DNA from 3 places in the Serratia sp. LSHTC3 genome. Region 1 is predicted to be linked to each of the others. Evidence: predicted binding sites of a transcription regulator. Region 1 holds the regulator's gene; each other region holds the start of a gene.
The links. Region 1 encodes PurR, which represses purine synthesis genes. Its sites were predicted from a motif close to CANGCAAACGTTTGCNTG; they were not measured.
Positions count from the first base shown of each region.

Region 2: a site for PurR is predicted at 3,659-3,676, ahead of purL (phosphoribosylformylglycinamidine synthase). Genes of this name have one in related genera too.
Region 3: a site for PurR is predicted at 2,880-2,897, ahead of AC2CGI_RS09545 (amino acid aminotransferase). Genes of this name have one in related genera too.

Region 1 is NZ_JBXUNP010000002.1:961,523-967,745, forward strand. It holds gene punR (DNA-binding transcriptional activator PunR) at 30-974, shown strand; gene purR (HTH-type transcriptional repressor PurR) at 971-1,996, opposite strand; gene cydH (cytochrome bd-I oxidase subunit CydH) at 2,321-2,410, shown strand; gene sodB (superoxide dismutase [Fe]) at 2,475-3,053, opposite strand; gene AC2CGI_RS11920 (C40 family peptidase) at 3,253-4,071, opposite strand; gene AC2CGI_RS11925 (Grx4 family monothiol glutaredoxin) at 4,488-4,835, shown strand; gene rnt (ribonuclease T) at 4,903-5,586, opposite strand; gene gloA (lactoylglutathione lyase) at 5,666-6,073, opposite strand.
Region 2 is NZ_JBXUNP010000001.1:79,895-86,117, forward strand. It holds gene yfhb (phosphatidylglycerophosphatase C) at 1-309, shown strand, start outside; gene AC2CGI_RS00450 (DUF2157 domain-containing protein) at 355-1,407, opposite strand; gene tadA (tRNA adenosine(34) deaminase TadA) at 1,525-2,031, shown strand; gene mltF (membrane-bound lytic murein transglycosylase MltF) at 2,032-3,492, opposite strand; gene purL (phosphoribosylformylglycinamidine synthase) at 3,771-6,223, shown strand, end outside.
Region 3 is NZ_JBXUNP010000002.1:496,607-502,829, reverse strand. It holds gene asnS (asparagine--tRNA ligase) at 1-1,288, shown strand, start outside; gene ompC (porin OmpC) at 1,590-2,717, shown strand; gene AC2CGI_RS09545 (amino acid aminotransferase) at 2,963-4,153, shown strand; gene AC2CGI_RS09540 (MBL fold metallo-hydrolase) at 4,230-4,877, opposite strand; gene mepK (peptidoglycan L,D-endopeptidase MepK) at 4,942-5,490, opposite strand; gene ldtD (L,D-transpeptidase) at 5,671-6,223, opposite strand, start outside.

The DNA.
Region 1 (6,223 bases):
GTGCTGTTAAAAAAATTGAAGGCAAAGCGATGTGGTCTGAATATTCTCTTGAAGTTGTTGACGCGGTCGCGCGCACCGGCAGTTTCAGCGCGGCGGCGCAGGAGCTGCACCGGGTGCCGTCGGCGGTGAGCTATACCGTGCGGCAACTGGAACAATGGCTTGCGGTGCCGCTGTTTGAGCGGCGTCACCGTGATGTGGAGTTGACGCCGGCCGGCGCGCTGTTTATCAAGGATGCGAGAGTTGTTATCAAAAAAATGCTCGACACCCGTCGCCACTGTCAGCAGGTGGCCAACGGGTGGCGCGGCCAGCTGAATATCGCAGTCGACATCATCGTCAAACCCCAGCGCAGCCGCCAGCTGGTGCTGGATTTCTACCGCCATTTCCCCGATGTTGAACTGATGCTGCAACCCGAAGTGTTCAACGGCGTTTGGGATGCGTTGGTGGACGGCAGGGTGGACATGGCGATCGGCGCCACGCGCGCGGTGCCGGTCGGCGGCGGCTTTGCCTTCCGCGATATGGGCTACATGAACTGGCTGTGCGTAGTCAGCCCACAGCATCCGCTGGCGCAGCTGGCAGGGCCGTTAAATGACGATCGGTTGAGGCCGTACCCTGCGCTTTGTCTGGAAGACACCTCGCGCAATCTGCCCAAGCGCGTCACCTGGACGCTGGATAACCAGCGGCGGCTGGTGGTGCCGGACTGGACATCGGCGCTCGACTGTCTGTGCGCCGGGCTGTGCGTCGGCATGATGCCGGCGCATCGGGCGCTGCCGCTGGTGCAGCGCGGTGAGCTGAAGGCGTTGCAGCTGCAGCAGCCGTTTCCCGCCAGCCCTTGCTGCCTGACCTGGCAGCAGGATAAACCGTCGCCGGCGATGAGTTGGCTGCTGGCGTATCTGGGCGATGGCGAGACGCTGAATCAGGAGTGGCTGAGCGAGGCGGCGCCGGAAGCCGTGCAGGCTTCCGGCTCAGGGGATTAGCGGCGGTAGTCGATGAACGGACCGTCGGCGACCGAACGGCGTTCCACCAGCTTCGGATGCACTTCGATCACCTGCGATTCTTCGCGCTTGCTGATGATGCGATCCAGCAGCATGGTGAAGGCCATTTCTCCCAGGCGCTCTTTAGGCTGGTGAATGGTGGTCAGCGCTGGAGTGAAGTAGCGGGCGTTGCGCACGTTGTCATAGCCGATCACGGAAATATCCTGCGGCACTCGCAGCCCCAGCTCATCAGCGGCGCAGATGGCGCCCATCGCCATGATGTCGCCGCCGCAAAATACCGCGGTCGGCCGCTGTTTTTGCGACAGGATTTGGTGCATCGCCTTGTAGCCGGACTCCGGCTCGAAGTCACCCTGGACGATCCACTCTTCGCGAATGTCGATATGCGCTTCCTGCAGCGCCTTCATAAAGCCCTGATGACGGCCGCCGCCGGTGTTGCGCGACAGCTGGCCCGGGATGGCGCCGATATCGCGGTGACCGCGCTCGATCAGGTAACGGCCGGCCAGATAGCCGCCTTCGAACGCGTTATCGATGATGGTGTCGGTGAAGTCGCCGCGCGCAGCGCCCCAGTCCATCACCACCATCGGGATATTACGGTAGTCCTCCAGCATGCCCAGCAGTTGATCCGGGTATTCGGAACACATGACCAGCAGGCCGTCGACGCGCTTTTGCGCCAGCATCGCCAGGTAGGCGCGCTGCTTGTCCAGATTGTTGTGCGAGTTGCACAGGATCAGGGTGTAACCTTTGCTGTAGCAGCTGTTTTCCACCGCCTCGATCACTTCGGCAAAATAGGGCGCTTCGCTCGAGGTGGCCAGCAGACCGATAGACTTGGTGTGATTGACTTTCAGGCTGCGCGCCACGGCGCTCGGCGAGTAGTGCAGCTCTTTGATCGCGGCCCACACGGCCGCTTTGGTCTCTTCGGCGACGAAACGAGTCTTATTGATGACGTGCGAAACGGTGGTGGTGGAAACGCCCGCGCGTTTGGCCACATCTTTAATCGTTGCCATGTAAGGAATGACTCCTGAACTCACATGTTTACAGCATGTAAGTGTGATGTTAATCGTTTGCCTACGTAGATCCTTCTCCAGAGAAGCGAAAACTGAGTTTTTAGTGTGTTGAAGTCTTCAGCGCTTAATCAGGAGGGGCATGGATGCCGGTACGCAGTTGTGAACTGCGAATTTTGTCGCATATTGAACAAAAGTGGAAGAGGTAATCGAGATTATAAACCGGGAAATGATAACAAGATTTTATCGGCGAACTGTGGGAAAATGATTTGACGTACTAATTGTGCGCCTTTTATCCTTAGGAAAGCCCATTTTAAAGGAGTTGTCATGGATACCGATCTGAAGATGTCTCTGTTCACTACCGTCGGCGCGTTGGCGATGATCATCGCTTTCAGCTTTGTCGCCGCGTTGAACTGATCTCCCGCCGGTTTTAAAAAAGGCGCAGCCTGGCTGCGCCTCGTCACTTCGGCAAGGCCTGCGTTTACGCCAGGTTTTCCGCCGCAAATTTCCAGTTGACCAACGCCCAGAAGTTTTCCAGGTATTTTGGACGCGCATTGCGGTAATCGATGTAATACGCGTGTTCCCACACGTCAACGGTCAGCAGCGGTTTATCTTCACCGGTCAGCGGAGTTGCCGCGTTGGAGGTGTTGACGATCGCCAGCGCACCGTCTGGTTTTTTCACCAGCCAGGTCCAGCCGGCGCCGAAGTTTTTCACGGCGGCATCGGTGAACTGCTCTTTGAACGCAGCGAAAGAGCCGAAGGATTTGACGATCGCCGCCGCCAGTTCGCCCTGCGGTTCACCGCCGCCCTGTGGCGACAGGCAGTGCCAGTAGAAGGTGTGGTTCCACACCTGCGCGGCGTTGTTGAACACGCCGCCGTTGGAGGTCTTGATGATCTCTTCGAGCGATTTGCCCTCGAACTCGCTGCCTTTCACCAGGTTGTTCAGGTTAACCACGTAGGTATTGTGGTGTTTGCCGTAGTGGTATTCCAGGGTCTCGGCGGAGATGTGCGGCTCGAGCGCGTTTTTCTCATACGGTAATGCAGGTAATTCAAACGACATTGCTTCCTCCTTTACAGCGCCACTTTCTTCCCGCCCAGGCGGGAGCCAGATGGGCCGTTTTTTATTGTGGTCATTCAATCTTAACAATTTTCATCATAAAAAACAGGAGGAAAAGCGAGAAATGCGCGTGGGGGAGTGCGATGGGCGATAGCTTGAGCAGGCGGTTGCGACCGGGGCCGCAACCGCGCAGAACAGGGAATTAACGGATGGTTTTCGGCGTCACTACGCGGCGTGCGCCGATGTAATGGTTTTGCCAATAGTCGTTGTCGAGCTGGCTGATGCGGATCTCTTCGCCGGTGCGCGGCGACTGGATGAATTTGCCGTTGCCGAGATAGACGCCGACATGGTCCGCCACGCCGCGGTTGTTGATGCGGAAGAACACCAAATCGCCGCTTTCCAGTTCGCTTTTCTTGATCGGCGCCGCGTCGCGAAGGTGATACATTTCGTTGGCGGTGCGCGGCATCTTGATTTTCACCACGTCCTTATAGGCGTAATAGATAAGGCCGCTGCAGTCGAAGCCGGTGCGCGGCGAGCTGCCGCCCCAGCGGTAAGGCTTGCCCATCTGATCCATCAGCTTGGCCATCGCGGTCTGTTTGGCATGCTGGTAACGTTTTTTGTGCGCCGGGCTGAGTTTTAACGGCTTTTCTTCACGCGCCAGTTTGGCGGTGGCCATACCGGCGTCGCGGTGGCGGCCATAGCCTTTTTTATAGCCCTTTTTCGGCGGGGTGACTTTAATCTTGGCGGTTTTCTGCGCTTTGGCCTTGGGTTTGGCGCTGACGATCTTTTTCGCGCTTTTCTCGCTTTTGGCCTTGGCGGTCTTGGTTTTTTTCTCGGGGGCCGTCACTTTGGCTTTTTTGGCGGCTTTATCCGCTTTCTTTTTTCTGCGGTCATCGGGCCGCGCTTCATTAGCATGGCTTTTACGCTGCTCGGCGGCAACGCGCGCCTGTGGCGCAGCGTGCGCCAAATTGAAGAAGAGCTGCGTAAACAGCAGCGCAAAGAGCGTAAGAATTAAACGCATGTCGACGTCACCAACCTTGGCCCCGAAACGGATATCGAAAGAGTTACAGTATTCCCGAACTTCACCATATAAAACAGCGAAGAACTCATAAATAATAATCCATATTGTGAGAAAACGTTAATGACATTTTTTTTGGTTTAAAATCAGCCTGTTGATGTATAAAAAAGCGCCAGGCGACGGTGGCGGATATAATTAAGCCGCGCCGGCATCGCGGCGCAATATATTAGTGAAATGGTCGGATTAAAAATGTTATTCTCAACGTATGTTTTGACCGGAATGACGTGGCCGGTGAAACGCGATCGGCGGCGGGCGAATATCCTTGCAAAAGATGGCGTTTTCTTGCGACTGTTCCAGCCGCTACAATAGCCCGCGTGATGCATGTTGTAGCCATGAAATGTGGCTTGAGGAAGCAATAAATGACGACGACACTTGAAAAAATTCAGCACCAGATCGCTGAAAACCCGATTCTGCTTTACATGAAAGGTTCGCCAAAGCTGCCGAGCTGCGGCTTTTCCGCGCAGGCTGTGCAAGCGCTGTCCGCCTGCGGCGAGCGTTTCGCCTATGTGGACATTTTGCAGAACCCGGATATCCGCGCCGAGCTGCCAAAATACGCCAACTGGCCGACGTTCCCGCAGCTGTGGGTAGATGGTGAGCTGGTCGGCGGTTGCGATATCATCATCGAGATGTATCAGCGCGGCGAACTGCAGCAACTGATCAAAGAAACGGCAGAAAAGTATAAAGCGCAGGAAGACCAGCAGTCTTAATCGACGGGCTTGCGATTATCGCGTAACGGGCGGCGCCAGTGTAACTGGGCCGCCTTTTTTGTTGGTTTTATTCGGCGAGATCGCCGGCGGGCAGCGGCCAGCCGCCGAGACGTTTCCAGCGGTTAACCAGCTCGCAAAACAGCAGGGCGGTTTGCTCGGTGTCGTACAGCGCGGAGTGCGCCTGGCTGCTGTCGAACGGCATGCCGGCGGCGATGCAGGCTTTGGCCAGCACCGTTTGCCCCAGCACCAGGCCGCTCAGCGCGGCGGTGTCGAAGGTGGCGAACGGATGGAACGGGTTGCGCTTCAGGCCGGCGCGTTCGGCCGCGGCCATCAAAAAGCTGTGATCGAAGTTGGCGTTGTGCGCCACGATAATGGCGCGATTGCAACCGCGATCCTTGAGCCCTTTGCGCACCGCTTTGAAAATGGCGTGCAGCGCGTCATATTCGCTGACCGCGCCGCGCAGCGGATTGTGCGGATCGATGCCGTTAAACGCCAGCGCTTCCGGCTGCAGGTTGGCGCCCTCGAAAGGCTCCACGTGGAAGTGCAGGGTTTCGTCCCGCTGCAGCCAGCCGTCCTCATCCATTTTCAGCGTGACGGCGGCGATCTCCAGCAACGCATCGGTATTGGCGTTGAAGCCGGCGGTTTCAACATCTATTACTACGGGATAAAACCCACGAAAACGACCACTCAGGGCGTTAAGATCACTTTTCTCGGCCATCAGTTTCTTATCTTCATCGAATGCAGCGCGCATTATGGCAAATTTTGCGCCCGGTTGCAGGCGCTATCGCGCGGAGAATCAGCAGGGCGCCAACGCGCCCTGAAGGGGAGGCTTAGTGGCCGAGGCCCTGACCGGCGTGTTTGTTTTCGATCAGCTCGATTTTGTAGCCGTCCGGATCTTCGACGAAGGCGATAACCGTGGTACCGCCTTTCACCGGGCCGGCTTCGCGGGTGACTTTGCCGCCGGCGCGACGGATGCTGTCGCAGGTGGCGGCAACGTCATCCACGCCCAGCGCCAGGTGGCCGAAGGCGGTGCCCATATCGTAGCTGTCGGTGCCCCAGTTATAGGTCAGTTCGATAACTGCGCCTTCGCTCTCTTCCGTATAGCCGACGAAAGCCAGGGAGTATTTGTACTCCGGGTTTTCGCTGGTGCGCAGCAGGCGCATGCCTAATACCTTGGTGTAGAAGTCGATGGCGCGTTGCAGGTCACCGACGCGGATCATGGTATGGAGTAAGCGCATAATTCCTCTGAATTGACTGTGCCGTGGCAGACGGCGGGTGGATTGAAGCACAAGCGAGTATAGCCTTGTCCCGCAAGGGAATTCAACGTGACGAACTGGTGACAATGTCACTTTGTGGTCTCGCGTCGAGGGTGTCTAAATATTGATCGA
Region 2 (6,223 bases), on a different contig from region 1:
GAGCACGATGCCGAAGTGTGGCTGATTACCGGCTCGCCGGAGCAACTGGTGGAGCAGGTGTATCGGGATTCGGCGTTTCTGCCGCGGGTGCGGTTGATCGGCAGCCGCATCACGCGCCGCTGCGGCGGTTGGGTCTTGACCCTGCGCTGCCTGGGGGCGCAGAAAGTGGTGCAGCTGGAACAGCGGCTCGGCGCGCCGCTGAAGCTGTACAGCGGTTACAGCGACAGCAAGCAGGATAATCCACTGCTGTTCTTTTGCGAGCACCGCTGGCGGGTGAGCAAGCAGGGCGAGCTGCAGCAGCTGGAATAAACAAAGGGCGGAGAATTCCGCCCTTTGCTGTTATCGCTGCCGCGATCAGTCGTCGGTTACGTCGTGTGGTTTGCGCCCGAGCTGCCAAATCTTTTCCGCATAATGCCCCAACGCCCACAGGCTCAGGCCGAGCAGCGCGAAGAAAATCGTTTTCGGCATGCTGTCCCAGAAAAACTCGAACAGGCGGGTATAGAGGTTGATGCCGAGGAAGGTCAGCCCGAAACCGCGCAGCATGGCGTCGTCATGCTTCAACCCCAGCCAGATGGCGACGAGGGCGGCCAGCCCGAACAGCAGGCTCCAGTGGAACAGCTCAATCTGGCGCGCGCGGTACCAGCTGTCGAGATCGCCGTAGTTGCCGAAGATGGACAGCAGCCACAGCGCGATGAACAGGTACAGCAGGCCCATCGCCAGCGACACCCGCTGCAGGCCGCGCTGCGCCAAGAGCGGCCGCAGCAGCAATGCGGCGGCGATCAGCACCCCGCCGAAGGCGATAAAGCGAATCGGGTAGCTCATGCCGAGCCAGTAGGCGCCCCAGCCGGACAGGTAGCCGGTCTCGGCGCCGAAGGCATTGCCGAGCGACAGCAGGGCGAACCACCATACCAGCCCGGAGCGGCTGAACCAGCCGATCGCGCCGTACAGCAGCGCGGCGACCAGCAGCAGCACGGAAACCCGCCCGCTGCCGTTGTCCAGCCAGACGCCCAGTTGCCATAAGGCGCAGGCGGTGAGCAACACGGCGACAAACAGCGCCGCCTCATTGCCGTAGCGTTTTTCCGGATGGCGTTGACGACGACGCAGCGCCCAAACGTAGGCCAGCGCCGCCAGTACGCCGGCGATCGCCATGCGCACCGGCGCGTCGAAGCGGAACAGTTCGCTCAGCCATGCAAGCAGTTCGCTGTCGGCGAACAGGCTGGTGACGGCGATCAGCAGCGAGGCCAGCGCGGCGAGAAACGCATAGCGCGCCAGTCGCCGCCAGTCGAAAGGTTGCACGTCCACATGCTGCAGCAGTTGCTGCCGTTGTTCGGGCGTCATGGCGCCTTCCCCAACCCAACCGTCCAGCGCCTTGCGCACCACGACGGCGTTCTTTTTACTGAGTTTCATGCTTCTTGTCCCTGAATCATCGGCCGATTCGGCCAGTATAGCCATTGGCGGGCGGCTACGACAAAGGGAGGCTAGTGTGTATAATGCCCGCCGCAAAAGCGCACGAGGAATTATGCGATGACTGAATATAACGATGAGTACTGGATGCGTCAGGCATTGCAGCTGGCCCTGCGCGCGCAGGAAGAGGGCGAGGTGCCGGTGGGTGCGCTGCTGGTGCTGGACAATCAGGTCATCGGCGAGGGCTGGAACCGGCCGATCGGCCGCCACGATCCTACCGCACACGCCGAGATCATGGCGCTGCGCCAGGGCGGCGCGGTGCTGCAAAACTATCGCCTGCTGAACGCCACGCTGTACGTCACGCTGGAGCCCTGCGTGATGTGCGCCGGCGCGATGGTGCACAGCCGCATCCGCCGGTTGGTGTACGGCGCCGCCGACGAGAAAACCGGCGCGGCCGGCTCGCTGGTGGACATTTTGCGCCATCCGGGCATGAACCATCAGGTGGAGATCGTCTCGGGCGTGCTGGCGGACGAATGCGCCGCCACCCTGAGCAATTTCTTCCGCCTGCGCCGCGAACAGAAAAAAGCGCTCAGGCTGGCGCAGCGGGCGGCGGATAAGCCGGAATAATCAGTAGTTGAGCGCCAGTTCCGGCATCACCGTCGGGTAGCCTTTCCCCAACGCTTCCTGCTCGGCGGCCGCTTGCGCCGCCTTTCTCTCTTTTTCCTGCAGATAGCCCACCAGGCTGACCTGATAGCGGCGGATGTTTTCTACATAGTTGTAGGCTTCACGCCCGCGCGCATAGCCGTAGGTCAGCTGCGGGTAGTAGCGCTTTTGGCTGAGCATCGGCAGGCGCTGTTTGACGTCGACCCAGCTGTCCGGGTTGCCTTTTTGCGTCTTGGTCAGCTTGCGCGCGTCCAGCATATGGCCCCACCCCATGTTGTAGGCCGCCAGCGAGAACCAGATGCGCTCGTCTTCCGGCACGCTGTCCGGCACCTTGGCCATCAGCCGCTGCAGGTACAGGGCGCCGCCCTGAATGCTCTCTTCCGGATCGAGGCGATCGTTGACCCCCAGGCCGTCGGCGGTGGCGCGGGTCAGCATCATCAGGCCGCGCACGCCGGTGGGGGAAGTGGCCTGCGGATTCCAGTGCGATTCCTGATAGGCGATGGCCGCCAGCAGCTTCCAGTCGATCTCGTTGGCGTGCTTCTCGAACAACGGGCGGAAGTTGGGCAGCACCGAATCGATGGCCGACAGGAAGGTTTTGGTGTCCACATAGTCGAAGCTGCCGACGTGGCCGAGGTATTTCTCTTCCAGCCGCGCCAGGGTGCCGTCGTCCACCATCTGACTGTAGAAATCCAGCATCGCCGCGTACAGGCTGTCGTCGCCGTCGCGTTTGAGGTACCAGGTGACCGGCTCTTCGTCGGTGACGTCGAACGCCACCGCCAGCTGCGGATGGATGCGCTGCAGCAGCGCGATGGTCACCGAATCGCCGAGGGTATAGTCCAGCTTGCCGTCGGCCACCCGCTCCAGCAGTTCTTTGGAGGTGAGATCGCTGGAGGACTCCCAGGCGAGATCCGGGTATTTATCCTGTTTGAGCTGCTTTAGCGTGCTGACGTGCGCGGAACCGGAGGCGACCGCCAGCTTGCCTTTGATGTCGGCGAAGCTTTTCGGCCGCGGGGTGCCCAGCCGGTACACCAGCTGTTGGGAAACGGAGTAGTAGGCCGGGCCGGTGCGCGCGCGGCTGAGGCGCTCCTGGTTGTAGATCAGGCCCGCCGCCAGCAGGTCGGCGTCGTCGTCGTCCAGATCGTCGAACAGGTCATTGATGTTCTGATGGGGGATCACCACCAGTTTTACCCCGAGGTAGTTGGCGAAGCGCTTGGCCAGTTCGTAGTCGAGCCCACCCGGCCCTTGCTTGGTGTTGAAATAGGTCAGCGGTGAATTCAGCGTGCTGATACGCAACTCGCCGCGGGAAATGATCTCCTGGAGTTGCCCGCCCTGGCCGCTGCGCCAGGTGATGTTGGGCCACAGCGCGAGAGCCAGAAGCAGAGTGACAACGCCGATGAGGATGTAGTTTATTTTAAGACGTTTCAAATAGTTATCCAGTGGTGGCACAGGTACGCCGGCGACGACAACCGCGACTTTTCTCATGGTTAAATCACCAGTGCGGGGGGCATTTTGCGCAACAAAACGCCAGTGTGCAACTTTATTGACACGTTATGACAATTCGACGGTGCGGCACGCTTTTATCAATAATCCCTACGCAAACGGTTTCGTCGGCGCCGAGGATTCTCTATAATGACGCGCGTTTTCCCCTGTTGCGCCCAATGAAGCGTCTTATCCTTCGCTTCGAAGACGAGAGAACTTTGATTATGGAAATTCTGCGTGGTTCGCCCGCTTTATCGGCTTTTCGCATTACCAAACTGCTGTCCCGCTGCCAGGACGCTCACCTGCCCGTCAGTGATATCTACGCCGAGTACGTCCACTTTGCCGATGTCAGCGCACCGCTAAGTGCCGAAGAACACGCCAAGCTTCAGCGTCTGCTCAAGTACGGTCCTTCTCTCGCCGAACACGCCCCTGAAGGCCGGCTGCTGCTGGTTACGCCGCGTCCGGGCACCATTTCTCCCTGGTCTTCCAAAGCCACCGACATCGCCCACAACTGCGGTCTGCAACAGGTGCTGCGGCTGGAGCGCGGTCTGGCGTTCTACGTCAAGGCGCCTGAACTGACGGAAGCCCAGTGGCGGCAGCTCGCTGCGCTGCTGCACGACCGCATGATGGAAACCGTCTTCAGCGAGCTGCAACAGGCCGAACAGCTGTTCGCGCACCATCAGCCGGCGCCGTATCAGTCGGTCGACGTGCTGGGCGCAGGGCGCGCCGCGCTGGAGCAGGCCAACGTTCGGCTCGGCCTGGCGCTGGCGCAGGATGAGATCGACTACCTGCTGAATGCCTTTACCGGTTTGGGGCGCAACCCGACGGATATCGAACTTTATATGTTCGCGCAGGCTAACTCCGAGCACTGCCGCCACAAGATTTTCAACGCCGACTGGATCATCGACGGCGAGCAGCAGCCCAAGTCGCTGTTCAAAATGATCAAGAATACCTACGAGCAGACGCCGGACTACGTGCTGTCGGCGTATAAAGACAACGCCGCCGTGATGGAAGGTTCGCAGGTCGGCCGCTTCTTCGCCGCGCCGGAGAACGGCACGTACGATTACCATCAGGAAGACGCGCACATCCTGATGAAGGTGGAAACTCACAACCACCCGACGGCGATTTCGCCGTGGCCGGGCGCCGCGACCGGCTCCGGCGGCGAGATCCGCGACGAGGGCGCCACCGGCCGCGGCGCCAAGCCGAAGGCCGGCCTGGTGGGCTTCTCGGTGTCCAACCTGCGCATTCCCGGCTTTGAACAGCCGTGGGAGCAGGACTTCGGCAAGCCGGAACGCATCGTCACCGCACTGGACATCATGACCGAAGGCCCGCTGGGCGGCGCGGCGTTCAACAACGAATTCGGTCGCCCGGCGCTGCTGGGCTACTTCCGCACCTATGAAGAGCGCGTCAACAGCCATAACGGCGTCGAGCTGCGCGGCTACCACAAACCGATCATGCTGGCGGGCGGCATCGGCAACATCCGCGCCGATCACGTGCAGAAAGGGGAAATCACCGTCGGCGCCAAGCTGGTGGTGCTGGGCGGCCCGGCGATGAATATCGGCCTGGGCGGCGGCGCGGCGTCCTCGATGGCGTCCGGCCAGTCCGATGCCGATCTGGACTTCGCTTCGGTGCAGCGCGACAACCCGGAAATGGAACGCCGCTGTCAGGAAGTGATCGACCGCTGCTGGCAGCTGGGCGACCAGAACCCGATCCTGTTTATCCATGACGTCGGCGCCGGCGGCCTGTCCAACGCCATGCCGGAGCTGGTGAGCGACGGCGGCCGCGGTGGGCGCTTCGAGCTGCGCGATATCCTCAACGACGAGCCGGGCATGAGCCCGCTGGAAGTGTGGTGCAACGAATCGCAGGAACGTTACGTGATGGCGATCGCCCCGGCGCAGATGGCGCAGTTCGACGAGATCTGCCGCCGCGAGCGCGCGCCTTATGCGGTGATCGGTGAAGCGACCGAAGAACAGCACCTGACGCTGAACGACCGCCACTTCGACAACCAACCGATCGACATGCCGCTGGACGTGCTGCTCGGCAAAACGCCGAAGATGACCCGCGATGTCACCCGTCTGCAGGCGCAGGGCCAGGCGGTGCAGCGTGGGGACATCACGCTGGCCGACGCGGTGAAGCGCGTGCTGCATCTGCCGGCCGTCGCGGAGAAAACCTTCCTGATCACCATCGGCGACCGCACCGTCACCGGCATGGTGGCGCGTGACCAAATGGTCGGCCCGTGGCAGATCCCGGTGGCCGACTGCGCGGTCACCACCGCCAGCCTGGACAGCTATTACGGCGAGGCGATGTCGATCGGCGAACGCGCGCCGGTGGCGCTGCTGGACTTCGCCGCTTCCGGCCGCCTGGCGGTCGGGGAAGCGCTGACCAACCTGGCCGCCACGGAAATCGGCAGCCTGAAGCGCGTGAAGCTGTCCGCCAACTGGATGGCCGCCGCCGGCCACCCGGGTGAAGACGCCGGCCTGTACGAAGCGGTGAAAGCGGTGGGCGAAGAGCTGTGCCCGGCGCTGGGCATCACCATTCCGGTGGGCAAAGACTCCATGTCGATGAAAACCCGCTGGCAGGAAGGCGACGAACAGCGCGAAATGACCTCGCCGCTGTCGCTGGTCATCACCGCCTTTGCCCGCGTGGAAGACGTGCGCCACACCGTGACGCCGCAATT
Region 3 (6,223 bases), 460 kb from region 1:
CCTGGCCGTCTATGACGGTTCCTGCTTTGATCCGTTACAGGCCGTCGTTAATAATTCTCTGCCGAATTATCAAGATGAAGTGCTGCACCTGACCACCGGCTGTTCGGTTGAAGTTACCGGCAAGGTCGTCGCCTCACCGGGCGAAGGCCAGAGCTTCGAGCTGCAGGCCACCGCGATCAAAGTGGTCGGCTGGGTCGACGATCCGGATACTTACCCGATGGCGGCCAAACGTCACAGCATCGAATACCTGCGCGAAGTGGCCCACCTGCGCCCGCGCACCAACCTGATCGGCGCCGTGGCGCGCGTGCGTCATACCCTGGCGCAGGCGATCCACCGCTTCTTCCATGAAAATGGCTATTTCTGGGTATCTACCCCGCTGATCACCGCCTCCGACACCGAAGGCGCCGGCGAGATGTTCCGCGTCTCCACGCTGGATCTGGAAAACCTGCCGCGCACCGACAAGGGCGCCGTCGATTTCAGCCAGGACTTCTTCGGTAAGGAAGCCTTCCTCACCGTTTCCGGCCAGCTGAACGGCGAAACCTACGCCTGTGCGCTGTCCAAGGTATACACCTTCGGCCCAACCTTCCGCGCTGAAAACTCCAACACCAGCCGCCACCTGGCGGAATTCTGGATGATCGAGCCGGAAGTGGCCTTCGCGACGCTGGACGATGTCGCCGGCCTGGCCGAAAGCATGCTGAAGTATGTGTTCCAGGCGGTGCTGGATGAGCGTGCAGACGATCTGAAATTCTTCGCCGAGCGCGTGGATAAAGACGCTATCGCGCGTCTGGAGCGCTTCGTCTCTTCCGATTTCGCCCAGGTAGACTACACCGACGCCATTGAGATCCTGCTGGCCTCTGGCCAAACCTTCGAAAACCCGGTCTCCTGGGGTATCGATCTCTCTTCCGAACATGAGCGTTATCTGGCGGAGAAACACTTCCAGGCGCCGGTAGTGGTGAAAAACTACCCGAAAGACATCAAAGCGTTCTATATGCGCATGAACGAAGACGGCAAAACCGTCGCGGCCATGGACGTGCTGGCGCCGGGCATCGGTGAAATCATCGGGGGCTCTCAGCGTGAAGAACGTCTCGACGTACTCGATCAGCGTCTGGAAGAGATGGGCCTGAATAAGGAAGACTACTGGTGGTATCGCGATCTGCGTCGTTACGGCACCGTGCCGCATTCCGGTTTCGGCCTGGGCTTTGAACGTTTAATCGCCTATGTCACCGGCGTGCAAAACGTGCGCGATGTGATCCCGTTCCCACGCACCCCACGTAACGCAAGCTTCTAATTTATACGATCACACGTTTTTTAAACGATTTCGTTACAAAACAAAGGCCAGCCTCGCTGGCCTTTCGCATTTTTTAATATTGACGCACGTCACAAAGTTCCCGAAAAATTACATTTGGTTACACATACTTTCCTTTTGCAACCTCATTGCGACATTGGTATCATTTTCGTCCTAGATTAACCCGCCTGTGAATGGAACACTGCGTTCAGACACAGGACGACACCAATCTATCAACAATAGTTCCCAAGGAATTATTGGCGGCAGTGGCAAAGGTGTCCGAATAACACCAATGAGGGTAATAATGATGAAGCGCAACATTCTTGCAGTGGTTATCCCGGCTCTGTTGGCTGCTGGTGCAGCAAACGCAGCTGAAATCTACAACAAAGACGGCAACAAGCTGGATCTGTACGGCAAAGTTGACGGTCTGCACTACTTCTCCGACGACAAAGGTAATGACGGCGATCAGACCTATGTTCGTTTCGGCTTCAAAGGTGAAACTCAGATTACTGACCAACTGACCGGTTACGGCCAGTGGGAATACAACGTCCAGGCTAACCACTCCGAATCTCAGGGCACCGAAGGCACCAAAACCCGTCTGGGCTTCGCGGGTCTGAAATTCGCTGACTACGGCTCCTTCGACTACGGCCGTAACTACGGCGTACTGTACGACGTGGAAGGCTGGACCGATATGCTGCCAGAGTTCGGTGGCGATACTTACACCTACACCGACAACTTCATGACCGGCCGTACCAACGGCGTTGCGACCTATCGTAACAACAACTTCTTCGGTCTGGTTGACGGTCTGAACTTCGCCGTTCAGTACCAGGGCAAAAACCAGAACGACGGCCGTAACGTCAAGAAACAAAACGGCGACGGCTGGGGCATCTCCTCTACTTATGACATCGGCGAAGGCGTAAGCTTCGGCGCTGCATACGCATCTTCTAACCGTACCGACGACCAAAAACTGCGTTCCAACGAGCGTGGCGACAAGGCTGACGCATGGACCGTGGGCGCGAAATACGACGCCAACAACGTTTACCTGGCGGCGATGTACGCAGAAACCCGTAACATGACTCCGTTCGGCGGCGGTAACTTCGGTGCAGGCTGTGCAGCTACCGATGACAAGTGCGGCGGCTTCGCGAGCAAAACTCAGAACTTCGAAGTGACTGCTCAGTACCAGTTCGACTTCGGTCTGCGTCCAGAAGTGTCTTACCTGCAATCTAAAGGTAAAAACCTGAACGTCCCAGGCGTGGGTTCTGACCAGGATCTGGTTAAATATGTTTCTGTTGGTACCACCTATTACTTCAACAAGAACATGTCCACCTACGTTGATTACAAAATCAACCTGCTGGATGACAACGAGTTCACCAAAGCAACCGGCACCGCTACCGACGATATCGTAGCTGTTGGTCTGGTATACCAGTTCTAAGTTGTCTCGCTTAACGGCGGTTTACCGTCGGCTAAGTTAAAAAAACAGGGCTTCGGCCCTGTTTTTATTTGTGTCTGCCGGTAACGTTTTATCCTGCAGATTTCCCCTTATCCCTCATTTTTTCTGTCGAATCCTTCCCGTTCACAAGATCGCGGTGTTTTTATCGCAAACGGTTGGCAAAGCCGATAACTGGCGCTACCCTGATGCTTCTGTCTGCTTAACTCCGAGATTTGGAAGCACCTGACATGTTTGAAAAAATCACCGCCGCACCCGCCGACCCGATCCTGGGCCTGACCGACATTTTCCGCGCCGACGCCCGCCCGAATAAAATCAATTTAGGCATTGGCGTTTATAAAGATGAAACCGGCAAAACCCCGGTGCTGACCAGCGTAAAAAAAGCTGAACAGTATCTGCTGGAAAACGAGACCACCAAAAACTATCTCGGCATTGAAGGCATCCCGGCGTTTGCCAGCTGCACGCAAGAGCTGCTGTTCGGTAAAGAGAGCCCGATCGTCACCGATCGTCGCGCACGCACCGCACAGACGCCAGGCGGCACCGGCGGCTTGCGCGTAGCGGCAGACTTTATCGCCAACCAGACCAGCGCCAAGCGCATCTGGATCAGCAACCCAAGCTGGCCGAACCACAAGAACGTCTTTAGCGCCGTTGGCCTGGAAGTGCTGGAGTACGCCTACTACGACGCAGCCAACCACGCGCTGGATTTTGACGGCCTGCTGAACAGCCTGAAACAGGCTCAGGCCGGTGATGTCGTGCTGTTCCACGGCTGCTGCCATAACCCGACCGGTATCGATCCAACGGCGGAACAGTGGGCGCAGCTGGCTGAGCTTTCCACCGCCAATGGCTGGCTGCCGCTGTTCGACTTCGCCTACCAGGGCTTCGCCAACGGTCTGGAAGAGGATGCGCAGGGTCTGCGTATTTTCGCCGCCAAACATCAAGAGCTGATCGTCGCCAGCTCCTACTCGAAAAACTTCGGCCTGTACAATGAGCGCGTCGGCGCTTGCACCATTGTAGCTGCCGATGCCGAAACCGCCGATCGCGCCTTCAGCCAGGTGAAAGCGGCCATTCGTGCCAACTACTCTAACCCGCCGTCGCACGGCGCGGCCGTTGTCGCCACCATTCTGGGCAACGACGCCCTGCGCGCGATGTGGGAGCAGGAGCTGACCGACATGCGCCAGCGCATTCACCGCATGCGTCAGCTGTTCGTGAACACCCTGCAGGAGAAAGGCGCACAACAGGACTTCAGCTTTATCATCCAGCAGAACGGCATGTTCTCATTCAGCGGCCTGACCAAAGAACAGGTGCTGCGTCTGCGTGAAGAGTTCGGCGTATACGCCGTAAACTCGGGCCGGGTGAACGTGGCCGGCATGACGCCGGACAACATGGCACCGCTGTGTGAAGCCATCGTCGCCGTGCTCTAAAGCATCGACGCAGGTCATAAATCATAAAAAAAGGGCGCTCTATGCGCCCTTGATTATTTCGGCCGGGAAATAATCGTTACCACACCGCCGGCTCTTCGCGCAGGAACGGATTGGTCTGGCGCTCGTGGCCAAAGCTCGACATCGGGCCGTGGCCGGGAATAAAGCGCATATCGTCGCCCAATGGCAGCAGTTTGGTGCGAATAGAGGCGATCAGCGCCTGATGATCACCGCGCGGGAAGTCGCTGCGCCCCACGCCGCCGTTAAACAGCACGTCACCCACCAGCGCCAAACGCGCCTGCTCATTGATAAAGACGATGTGGCCCGGTGTGTGCCCAGGGCAATGCAACACCTTGAGCGTCATCTCACCCACCTGCATCTCATCGCCTTCCGACAACCAACGGGTCGGGGTCAGCGGCGCACACTCTTCCAGCCCGAACATCCGGCTCTGCGCCGGCAAACCATCCAGCCAAAAAGCGTCCTCTTTATCCGGGCCGTAAATCGGCACCTGATAATGTTCCGCCAGCTCCGCCGCCGCGCCGACGTGATCCAAATGGCCGTGCGTCAGCAAAATCTGCGTGATTGTCACACCCTGTTTCGCCACTTCCGCTTTGATTTTTTCCGCTTCGCCGCCGGGATCGACCAACGCCGCCTGCTGCGTGTTTTCACACCAGATCAGGCTGCAATTCTGGCTAAAGGCGGTAACGGGAATAAGATGGTATTTCATAAGGCTCCAACGACAATAACACCGCCTCCGCAAGGAGCGGCGTTATTCACTGAGGGCACCGCGATTACCAGCTCCGAACCGGGCCGGTATCGATGTGCACGAAGTTGCTACGTGGGTAATATCCTACACCACCGGCGCGCATTTTTAACGCCGCTTTACGGATATTACTCAATTGGATACCTTCAATATGGAAATCCATCGCCTGGCCCTTGGTATGGTAGCTGTGCTTGGCCACACCGCGGCTGTGCGCGCGCAATTCGTTATTGGTATCTACGGAACGGTAACCGGAGATCAGCTGCACCGGCTTGCTGGTACCCAGCAGCCCCTGCAGGCGATAGAGGTGATCAAACAAGCTGGGATCGATCGATTTAACCTTGTTGGCGCGATAATCGCGGAACAGATGATTTAGCCGAACCAACTCTTCTTTATTGTAGCCTTTGCCGTCAAAGAACTCGGCTTTAATAGATTCACCGGTATTCAGGTTATTCAGCACTAAAATACGCGGTCGAGCGGTGGAAAGACTGGCAAATGCCTGCCCTGGAAGCAGCGCTATGCCCATAGCGGCGCCACCTAGCGCCAGCCATTTACGGCGATGATGATCAATTTTGTCCATGACTCTGTTAAACCCGGCAAGAATGTCAAAATAAATGCACAAAGCAGCGCACTGTCCGAACCATAACCGCCTGCGTATGCTGAGTCAACCCGCGATACGCCTAGGTTTACAGGCCCCCGGCTACGAGGGCCTGCGGTATAGCCAAACATTCTGACCGTTATTTATTTATAATTACTGCATTTACTGCATTAATTTTTTGGCCTGAGCCAAAATTTGTGCGCCCGATCTCACCGTATTATCATAATTGTAAATATCTGTACGGAATTGCGGTTGGCCATCATCCGAAACCCAGGCGGTCAGATAATACAGTTTTACGGGAATACGCTGGCGAATATTCACATAAGTGGTATTGCCTTCTTTCAGCGTGGAGGAAACGCGGCTATTGTTCCAGCCGGCATCCTGCAGCAGCATATTCGCCAAATCGGAAGCCTTGTTCACCCGCACGCAGCCGGAGCTGAGCGCGCGGATGTCTTTCTGGAACAGGCTGTGGTTCGGGGTATCGTGCAGGTAGATGGCATCCGAGCTCGGCATATTGAACTTGAAACGCCCCAGCGAGTTGGTGGCGCCTGGCGCCTGGCGCACGCGATACGGGAAGTTGCGCGCAGAAACCATGCTCCAGTCGATCATCGCCGGGTTGATCACTTCCGCATCGTTGCTCCAGCCTGACAGCACGGTATAGCCGTGTTTCTGGAAATAGTTACCGTCGCGCATCGCCTTCGGCACGATATCCTCA